2 regions of the Pseudoalteromonas sp. GABNS16E genome follow, and region 1 is predicted to be linked to the other one. Evidence: riboswitches for the same ligand, from Rfam matches in the RefSeq annotation. Region 1 holds a riboswitch; the other holds the start of a gene.
The links. A riboswitch is a leader RNA that binds a small molecule or an ion and turns the genes downstream of it on or off. The one in region 1 is predicted to bind cobalamin.
Positions count from the first base shown of each region.

Region 1 (4,985 bases):
ACTAAGGTGCTTTTTCCGGCATCTGACGTAGTGCCTTGAATCATTAAGGTTTTCATCAGCACTATGCCTTTGTTTTTCTAAAAAAGAGTAAGCTTAAAAAAAATACGCTACCCATAGCTGCTGTAATTACCCCTACAGGGAGCTCTTGGTTTTTAAGTAATGAGCGCGAAAGCACATCGACCCACACCATAAACGTGCCGCCCACTAAGCTCGTAATTAGTAAGCCAGCAGTACTGCCCTGAGATATAAAAAAGCGCACTATGTGCGGCACCATTAAACCTACAAAACCAATACCGCCACATAAGGCCACCAGCACGGCCGTTATTAACGAGCTCAATACCAGCATTAAAATTCTAAAACGGTGCACACGGACCCCAAGCGTTATCGCGCTTTCATCGCCAAGAAGCAGCGCATTTAACTGCCTTTTAAAGCTCAGCATAAAGCTAATACACACCACTATAACCACGCATGGCAACCATAACGTGGCCCATTGTGCGCGGGCAAAACTACCTAACGTCCAAAACAAAATACCAGCCACTGCTTGCGGGTCACTCCAATACAGCAATAAACTTGTAAATGCGCTAAATAAAAACGACAGTGCCACCCCCGCTAGCAACATAGACTCTACTTGCGACCTTTTTTGCCGCCCAGCAATAAGTATCAATAAGCCCATTGCTAAAAAGCTTCCTAATAAGGCAGCAGCCGATAACATAAACCCTGCACTAATACCCGCAACAGCCATAAGCAGTACGACCCCAAACGACGCGCCTGACGATATGCCAAATAAATACGGATCAGCGAGCGGGTTACGGGTAACCGTTTGTAAAATAAGCCCTGCAATAGCCAAACCTGCGCCCGCCATAAAGGCAAGTAAGGTACGAGGTAACCTAAGCTCATAAATAATACGCGCGTTAAACGAACCCTCTCCTGCTGATAAAATTCCTGTGAGCACATCACTTAACGGCGTATCTGCGGCGCCAAAGCTCAGTGCGCTAAAAAGGCTGCCCAGTGCAATTAATACGGCTGCTATAAATATTGTCCACTGGTTTATTTTTGTTATATCCATTTAATTAATAGCCATAAAAGTAAGTAATATGAGGAATAGTTTGGCCATTTTCTGTGCGCTGAGGGTGGCTAGTTACGCGCGCACATACCCCAAAAACATCCGCTAGCATGTCTTCACTAAGTACCTGCGCAGGCGAACCTGTATGTGTTATTTTACCTTTATTAATAACCACCAGCTCATCGCACATAGCGGCTGCTAAATTTAAATCATGAAATGAGGCAAACACAGTGACCCCTAGCGATTTTGCTAGTTCCATCACTTGTATTTGATATTTAACATCTAAATGGCTGGTTGGCTCATCCATGATGAGTAATTGCGGTTGCTGCACTATAGCGCGGGCAATCAATGCACGTTGCTTTTCGCCCCCCGAAAGCGATTCAAAATTTTGCTTACACTGTTGCTCAAGCCCTACGGTTTTTATTGCCTGTGTAATTTTTTGTTTGTCGCTGTGGGTGGTGGCGCTAAATAATGATTTATGAGGTGTAAGCCCAAGGGCAACCACATCAAATAATGTTAGGTTAAATTGCGCGGGCGTTTCTTGTAGAACTACAGCAACATATTTTGCGTAGTCTTCACTTTTAAGCTGCCAAATATCCTGCTGATTAAAGGTAACGTTACCAGCGGTCGGTTTATTAAAGCGATACAAACAGCGCAGTAAGCTCGACTTACCCGCCCCATTTGGGCCAATTAACCCAATAAACTTACCCTTAGCTATGTGTAAATTAATATTGTTTAAAATGGCGTGTTCATCGACTTCCCACGACACATTTTGAACGTTTAAAAAGGGTGTATTTGGCGCTAATGTAGTTTGCAAAAGTGAGTCCTTGGAAAGCGTGCACTCACTAACACACAGCTAAAAGACTAGTGTATCAATAAAAATGAGTTTACCCGCTCGTTAAAAAAGTATACCAATCTAGAACTTCTCATGCTGATTGATATGTCTCATTTGTATCTGACTTAAAGCGTGATGCTAATTACAGTTACGGGAATAGTTGAGGAATTTCACCTCATTCCAAATGAGGGTCTATTATGGGCGGGTAAGTAAATAATTTAAAGCAAAAAAAACCGCGCTCATTAGAGCGCGGTCAATAAAGGGAGTGTTTAAGCAACGCTTAAAACTTGTATTCCATACCTAGGCCAACGTAGTCTTGGTCAACATTGTTGTCCATATCAAAGCTTGAGTAAAAACCAAATACTTTAATGTTTTTATTAAACTTATGATCAACACCTACAGAAACTGCCGTTTTGTCGTCGCTGTCATCAAAGTCCATTGCTTGGTATTGCACTTTAAACGTGTTTTTACCCATGCTGTAGGCTGCGTTTAATAAATAGCCGTCAGCTTCTGCGCTACCGTCTACTTTTTCTTGAGTTTGGTACATAGCGCCTAATTTAAAGCTCTCTACTTTACCTTGAATTGATGCACGCACTACATCGTAGCCATTTACTTCGCTATCGGCTGCAACAGAGGCGTAAACCGCACTCTTTTTAAGTGCAGAGTCACCGTAGGTAACCGCCATTGAATAACCGTTATCTGCATCTACGTCATCTTCGGCAATAAATGTAGCAAGTACTTTAAAGCCTTCGTAGCTTTTAGATGTATAAGTGATTGAATCACCTAAGCGGTTTTCACCTTTAAAGACATTTTTAATATCGCCTTCAAGGTCATTAAATAAATCTAACTTACCTTGCGATTGTTTAAGCGCTGTATCGTTACGACCCACAACAACTTGACCATATGCACCTTTTAAACCTACATACTGGTTACGTGCAGAAATATTGTCGTCGTTATCACCTTTAGAGTCAGCATCAGATACATCAACTTGAAACTCAAACTTATAAACCGCTTCTAATCCATCAGTAATCTTTTCAGACCCTTTTAGTCCAAAGCGAGATGCATTACTTTTAATTTCAGTGAAAGACCCTTCGCCATCATCAGACGATTGCACAGTAACATTCGCTTTACCGTATACATCAACGTCTGCAAACGCGCTAAAAGATAAACCACTTACTAGTGCAACACATAAGCTCGATTTTACAAAATTCATGTTATTTCCTCGATAATCACAAGACTAATTTTTAAAACAGCTGCAGTTTGTCACCGTTAAATGACAGATATATTACAAAGGAAACATTTTTGTCTTTTTATTTTAATAAAAGTGTCTAAATTCTGAAAACAAACCGACATGAATATTTAATAAACAAAATTGTACCTATTCAACCTCATTAAAAATCATAGTCGGTATTTAGTGTTCATCAACAGGCTGATAAGCATTTATTTTAGGTAATAAGTTAATCAGGGTTTCTATTAACTCTTTTTGTTCGTTGTCTCTGTGGTAGGCCACAAAAATATCACGCGAAGTATGTTCTACGTCTTTTACATGAAACAGCTCACCCTTTTCTAGGTGAGACTCAACAAGCACCTCGGGGATGAACGCACTGCCGCCACACTGAAGAATTAAATCAAGGGCAATACGCCCCGTACTGGTTCTAAAATAAGGCGGCGTTTTACCGGTAAATTGGCGCGCATGCCATAGTGAAAACGTAGTACCCCAATCAACATATACATATTGGTTATCAAAAAAGTTCTCATTAGTGGCCGTGTCATAGCCACTAACCGGAATAATTGGCAGCTCGCAAATTCGCTCAACCACAAGCTCGTCTACTTTAGGGGGGTCAAATAAAATGGCTAAATCAAGCGTACGCTCTAATAATAACCGTGTGCTTTCTTGTTGGGCTTTAACCTCTGCGACCAACGACACCCCAGGCATAGCTGACACAATATTAGTAATGCCAAATTGTAAAAACGCATCCCATATATTAGGTGTACCCGCTAAACTTATTTGCTTGTGCATGTTATCGGCAAGTGCCACATCCACTTTGGCACGCTGCATGCCGGTGATGATCATTTTAGCGTGCGGAAGCAATCGCTCTCCTGGCGCCGTTAATTGAATATTGTTACGCTGGCGAATAAACAAGTTTACACCCAACCCCTGCTCTAACTGGCGAATCCGAAAGCTTACTGCCGATTGAGTGATATACAGGTTTTCAGCCGCTTTACCAAAGTGACGCGTGCGCACAACCTCTACAAATGTTTTTAATAAATCTATATCCAATTTTTTATCCTCACGATAAAAATAACTTGTTTAATAAATTGTCAAACTTGCATCATACTCCAGCAATAAACAGGGTATGAGGATACAGTTATGAGCAACGATATTTCACTACTTCGCCAAGCGTTTGTTAGCCAACGTCAATTTTATGATGATCAAAACTTTCCTCGCGGGTTTAGCCGCAGCGGAAACTTCACCTTATTAGAAGCCAGCATATTAGAGCAACACGGCGTTGTACTAAAAGGCCTTTATAATAAAACTTTAGCACCCCAAAATACGCTACAAGAGCAATTTGTTGACGTAGTTTGTGGCAGTAAAGAACCTACAAACCCAATCGAAAAAGCCTGGGTTAAATATTTAAAACTAACAACCTGTAAAACCAAGTTTCATACACTTTTTGGCCGTTCAAAAATGTCAGGGCCGGTACCAATAAGCCAAGACGATTATAGCGAATCAGATAGCGTATAAGCCTCTAAGATATTTGCTTTTTTGCGTTTTAACAGTTACAACTTGTATAAGCAAATACTTTTGCAAAATATCAAACAAGGTTGTTACGTGACGCGAAAAATACTCATAGTTGAAGATACGCCTACTATAGCGCGTGTGCAAAAGCATATCGCGCTTAAAGCAGGTTACGAAGTAGATATAGCCGAGTCTTTAGCGGCAACAAAAGAGCTAATAAAACACAATAGCTACTTTTGCGCTGTTGTTGATTTTATCCTTCCCGATGCTCCTGCCGGTGAGGCGATTCCGTATACTATTAATGCCGACATTCCCACCATAGTAATGACAGGCAATATAGATAAACA
Region 1 covers NZ_JAQREZ010000003.1:24,559-29,543, forward strand. The annotation lists gene PSI06_RS02085 (cobyric acid synthase) at 1-56, opposite strand, end outside; gene PSI06_RS02090 (FecCD family ABC transporter permease) at 62-1,066, opposite strand; gene PSI06_RS02095 (ABC transporter ATP-binding protein) at 1,071-1,880, opposite strand; cobalamin riboswitch at 1,949-2,080, opposite strand; gene PSI06_RS02100 (porin) at 2,179-3,111, opposite strand; gene PSI06_RS02105 (LysR family transcriptional regulator) at 3,310-4,179, opposite strand; gene PSI06_RS02110 (DUF413 domain-containing protein) at 4,270-4,644, shown strand; gene PSI06_RS02115 (response regulator) at 4,732-4,985, shown strand, end outside.

Region 2 (4,985 bases), on a different contig from region 1:
GTTTGACGGTTATGCGCTACGTCTTGATGCATTGAAGAGTAGTTTTCAGCGGTTAGCATCATAACGTTGTAAGCATTGTTAAGCGCATCGGCAAGTTTAATATCAAGCTTTAAAGCCTGAGCTACTTGGCATGCCTCAGTTAATAAATTAAAGATAATGCTATTAAAATAAGGGGCACGTAACTGACCATTTTTAATATCATACAGTGCGCTTAATGGGTTAATGGCAATATTTACTAATAGTTTTTCAAAACGTAGCTGCTCAATATTAGTACTGTAGCTTAGCTGCGGCACGTTTTGCAATTGCTCACACATTGCTTGGCGATAACTGTGCGCGCAAGGGTTGCAGGCACCTAATACGCTTTTACCTTCACCGGTGTGCTGTACTATAAAGTCGTTTGTTTTAAAGCCAGCCATGCTGGTGGTTAAAAAGTACAACGCTTGTCGCTTATCGAGTTGCTCATTGAGCGTTTCAACATTACCCATTCCGTTGTGCGATACAACAAGTACACTACTTGGCGATAAAAAGGGTTTAACTTGCGTAAAGGCCGATTGAACCTGAAAAGCCTTTACAGCAAAAATAACAATATCAAACGCGGGCTGTTCATTAATTTGCTTAAGCGTAATAAACCGCGCATTAATTTTTTGCGAAGGCTGTTTTGCTTTGCAATAAAAGCGTGTATTTGCAGTGGCTTTGCGTGTTAACACATGAACAGTGTGAGCTTTAGATAAAAAATGGCTTAGCAATAAACCAATAGCGCCGTCGCCAATAATAAGAATATTAGCCATAAGGGTTCTTTTTTCGAGGAGTAAAAATGGTTCTTAGTAAAAAGTACGTGGCCGCACCGGCAAAATCAGCAACAAAATCACCTAACGAGGCCTGCCTGTAGGGAAGCGCATCTTGCATTATTTCTATTGCTGCACCGTAGCCCGCAAGCAAGAGTACTTGCGTGTACAGCGGTAACTTAAAGGCTTTATCCATAATGATGGCAAGTATAAAAAATATCCCAAAGTGGGCAACTTTATCAACATGTGGAAATAAGTTCGTAACGCCGCCTTTTATTTCTTTGGCAAATAAGAGGGTAAACACCACAATACTAATCAAAAAAACTGCTTGGTAAACACGCCTTGTCACGATAAATCCTAAAACCGCTTAAAAAAGAGGCTGCAGTATATCAAACTAAATTAGTATCGCACCTGAACAAGTGGCAGAAAAATGTAAAGATTTATAATTTTAGCGTTATAATCGGCGCATAAATTTAGATTTAATAGTTAGGAGAACCCAATGCCTTCATTTGATATCGTATCAGAAGTAGAAATGAACGAAGCTAAAAATGCAGTAGATAACGCAAACCGTGAGCTAGAAACGCGCTTTGACTTTAGAGGTGTTGACGCATCAATTGAGCTAAACGACAAAACAATTAAACTAAAAGCTGAAGCTGACTCACAAGTTATGCAATTGTTTGATATTTTAGCAGGTAAAATTTCTAAGCGTGGTATGGACGTAGCAAGCTTGGAGCTGCAAGACATCACTCGTGCTGGTAAAAATGTGTTTCGTAATGTTGCACTTAAACAAGGCATTGAGAAAGACATGGCTAAAAAAGTAGTTAAAGCCATTAAAGACTCAAAAGTAAAAGTACAAGCTGCTATTCAAGGTGAAGAAGTACGTGTAACGGGTAAAAAACGTGACGATTTACAAGCCGCTATGCAAGTCGTTCGCACTGCAGATTTAGGTCAGCCTTTCCAGTTTAAAAACTTTCGCGATTAATTAGCTAAGTGCCTTTAGTATTTTAAAGTGAAAATTTAAATGTGTGGTTATTAAATATATTAGCCACACATTTTACCACGCCCTAATTACAGCCTTTACTTACTCGCAAGCCTAAACCCCTTTTACTTGCGTAAAATTAGTCCACTGTTATTCCATACTCTTTTAACGTTATTTAAATGCATTATTAAACCTGCTTATCACGCAGTTGCGTATATTAGGCTATTCTTAATATCAATATTACTTAATAGCGACGTTAAAGGCTTTAAATGCTTAAGTTTTTTGTTTTTATACTTATTATTGCGAGCAGTAAGTTTAGCTTTGCCAAGCCAATAAATGTAGATGTGTTGGTAGAGGACGGTTACTTTCCAATTATTATTAATGCCGAAAAAGAGCAAGGGTTAGCGCCTGAGTTTGTAAAAATACTCAATGACTCTCAAAGCGAATATAAATTTACTCTTAACTCTTTGCCTGTAAAAAGGCTCAAAAAGTGGGTCGAATGGGGGGAGTTCGACATGTTGTTTTTAATGGCTATGCAATGGGTGCCTGAAGTAGCAAGAAGTGCCTTACAGGAAACGAGCTTTTATGTTATTGCTAAAAATGAGTTGTATACGCTGGCACAAAACGCCCAAAAGCAAAGCTATTTCGATGACTTACATGCTTTAACAAAAGCGGGAGTATTGGGGTATTCCTATCGTTTTGCTGATTTTAAAACCGATGCACAATATTTAAGTGAAGAACACCAAGTTAGTTTAACAATCGATGAGTTTAACGTTGTTAAAATGCTGCTATTAAAGCGTGCCGATGTAGGGGTGTTAAATAACATAGCTTATCAATACTTTAAAAGGAACAACATTTTTAATATGAACCTGCTTTATAAGAGTAATACCCCAGATGCTATATACGATACTCATTTTTTAGTTAACCCTGCACGCAGTAAAATTACGGTAAAACAAATGGATAAGCTTTTAAATTCACCCGAAATAAAACCTAAAATCACAGCGCTTTTAAGTTTATACGGCGTAACATCCAGCTTTACTGAAAATAAATAATTTAACCTTTAGCTATATAGACGTCCGTTGACATTTGTAAACAAACTGCTCACAATAACCGCCTATTTTCAAGGTGCTTGCTGGTTGCTAAATACAGGGTTTAAAGTATTAAAACTAACAGCGAGATAATCGGGAAGTTGGTGCGCCTTTATGACAAAAGCAATCCCAACACTGCCCCCGCAACGGTAAAGTATTAACGCATTTATGTGTTTACTGAGTCCGGAGACCGGCCTTGAAGTAATCTTACTTACTTAAATCTTTGCGGTGGGCAAAGATAGGGAACATCATGCTAAATAAAACAACTCTTGGCGTTGCTATCTCGGCTGCGCTGTCTTTTTCTGTATCTGCTGCACAAAGCCCAATTGAAAAAATCACTGTTACCGCTAATAAATTTGAACAATCAATAAGTAATGTTTTAGCGAGCGTTAATGTAATTGAACGCGCCGAAATAGATGCAAGCAATGTACGCGATCTACCAACCTTACTAAGCACACAAGTGGGTTTTCAAATTAATCCTAATGGTGGCTTTGGCCAAACGTCGGGCGTGTCTTTACGTGGTACAGGTTCTGGCGATACGCTAATTTTAATTGATGGTGTACGCACGGGCTCAGCCACGCTAGGACAAAAAGCATTAAGTAACGTGCCGCTAAATAGTATTGAGCGAATCGAGATCATAAAAGGCTCGCGTGCAGCTGTGTATGGCTCAGATGCATTAGCTGGGGTTATTAATATAATAACGCGTGAAGCGAGCAATGTATCACTTGATGCCACATTTGGCTCTAACGCTTATCAAAACTATCAGCTTGCAGGTTCAGTAAAATCAGATGAAGTGGTTAGCGCATTTAATGCAGGCTTTGAAAAAACCGATGGTTTTGATGCATTACAAGGTATAGCGCCCGATGACGACAGCTATGAAAATAAAAACGTAGGCTTTAAATTAAACTATGCAGATGCACACTACGGTAACTTTAAGCTACTAGGCCAGTACAGCGAAGGTTACGCGGATTACGATAGCAGTTTTAGCCCGGCTACGAGCACGGTTGAAAGAGGGGACTTTAAAAACTATCAACTGTCGGCGCAGTGGAGCAAAAACTACACTAACCAATCTCATGCTATAGATGTTGCTTTTGCAACCGATGATTCTGACAGCACATATGTGGACTCTTTTACCGGCGGGCCATTAACCAGTACATTTATTACTAAGCGCTCGCAAGTAGATTACAGCGGCCAATACCGCTTAACAAATGCGCTTAATATTAGCGGCGGCGTTAATTGGTATAACGATGATGTATCGCAAAGCTCGCTAGCATTTGATGAGGATAGCCGCGATGTATTAGCAGTGTTTGTTGGGGCTTATTACGACACCGACACTGTGCTTGCCAATTTAACTCTTCGCCAAGACGACGATGAACAGTTTGGTGATGAAACAACCTATACTGCGGCGGCTGGTTATCATTTATCTGAAAATTCAACATTTAGAATTAGTCAAAGCACAGGTTTTAAAGCGCCAACATTTAACGATTTATACTACCCAAATTTTGGTAATCCGGATCTCCAACCTGAAAAGTCAATAAACCGCGAGCTTGGTGTAAATGTTAATTTTGACAGTGCACAAGTCGATTTTGCAATTTTTAGAAACGATATCGAAGATAAAATTGATTACGATGAAAACTTTGCGTTAGCTAATATAAACGAAGCTCGCTATGAAGGGGTTGAGTTTATCCTTACACAGCAAATTTTAGGGTTTGATAGCCACTTTAATTTTGCATATTTAAGTGCCGAAAACAAAGAAACCGGCGATGAGCTACGCAATGTTGCCAAGCGCACTGTTAATTGGGAGCTCGCAAAGCAATTTGGTGATTTTGATGCTCGCATTGATATGCAATACCGCAGTGATCGCGAGGGGGCAGTAACGCGCCTAGGATCGTATACACTTTGGAACCTAGCGGGTAACTATCATGTAAACGATAATATTGAGCTGTCGCTTCGTGTAGAGAACCTATTTGACAGAGATTACAATGTGGTTGACTCAAGAGCTGACTTTATAAGCGGTGAAGTATATTACTACAACACCCCAGAGCGCCGCTTTTTTGTAGGTGCAAGCTATCAGTTTTAATAGCGTTTTGTCCCGTCCTGAAATAGGTTGACGGTTTTAATGAAAGACTTGGT
Region 2 covers NZ_JAQREZ010000022.1:59,619-64,603, forward strand. The annotation lists gene PSI06_RS10850 (ketopantoate reductase family protein) at 1-788, opposite strand, end outside; gene PSI06_RS10855 (VanZ family protein) at 781-1,134, opposite strand; gene PSI06_RS10860 (YajQ family cyclic di-GMP-binding protein) at 1,285-1,767, shown strand; gene PSI06_RS10865 (ABC transporter substrate-binding protein) at 2,034-2,816, shown strand; cobalamin riboswitch at 2,884-3,053, shown strand; gene PSI06_RS10870 (TonB-dependent receptor domain-containing protein) at 3,103-4,932, shown strand.
Region 2: linked by a shared signal. The riboswitch ahead of PSI06_RS10870 (TonB-dependent receptor domain-containing protein) and the one ahead of PSI06_RS02095 (ABC transporter ATP-binding protein) in region 1 are both predicted to bind cobalamin.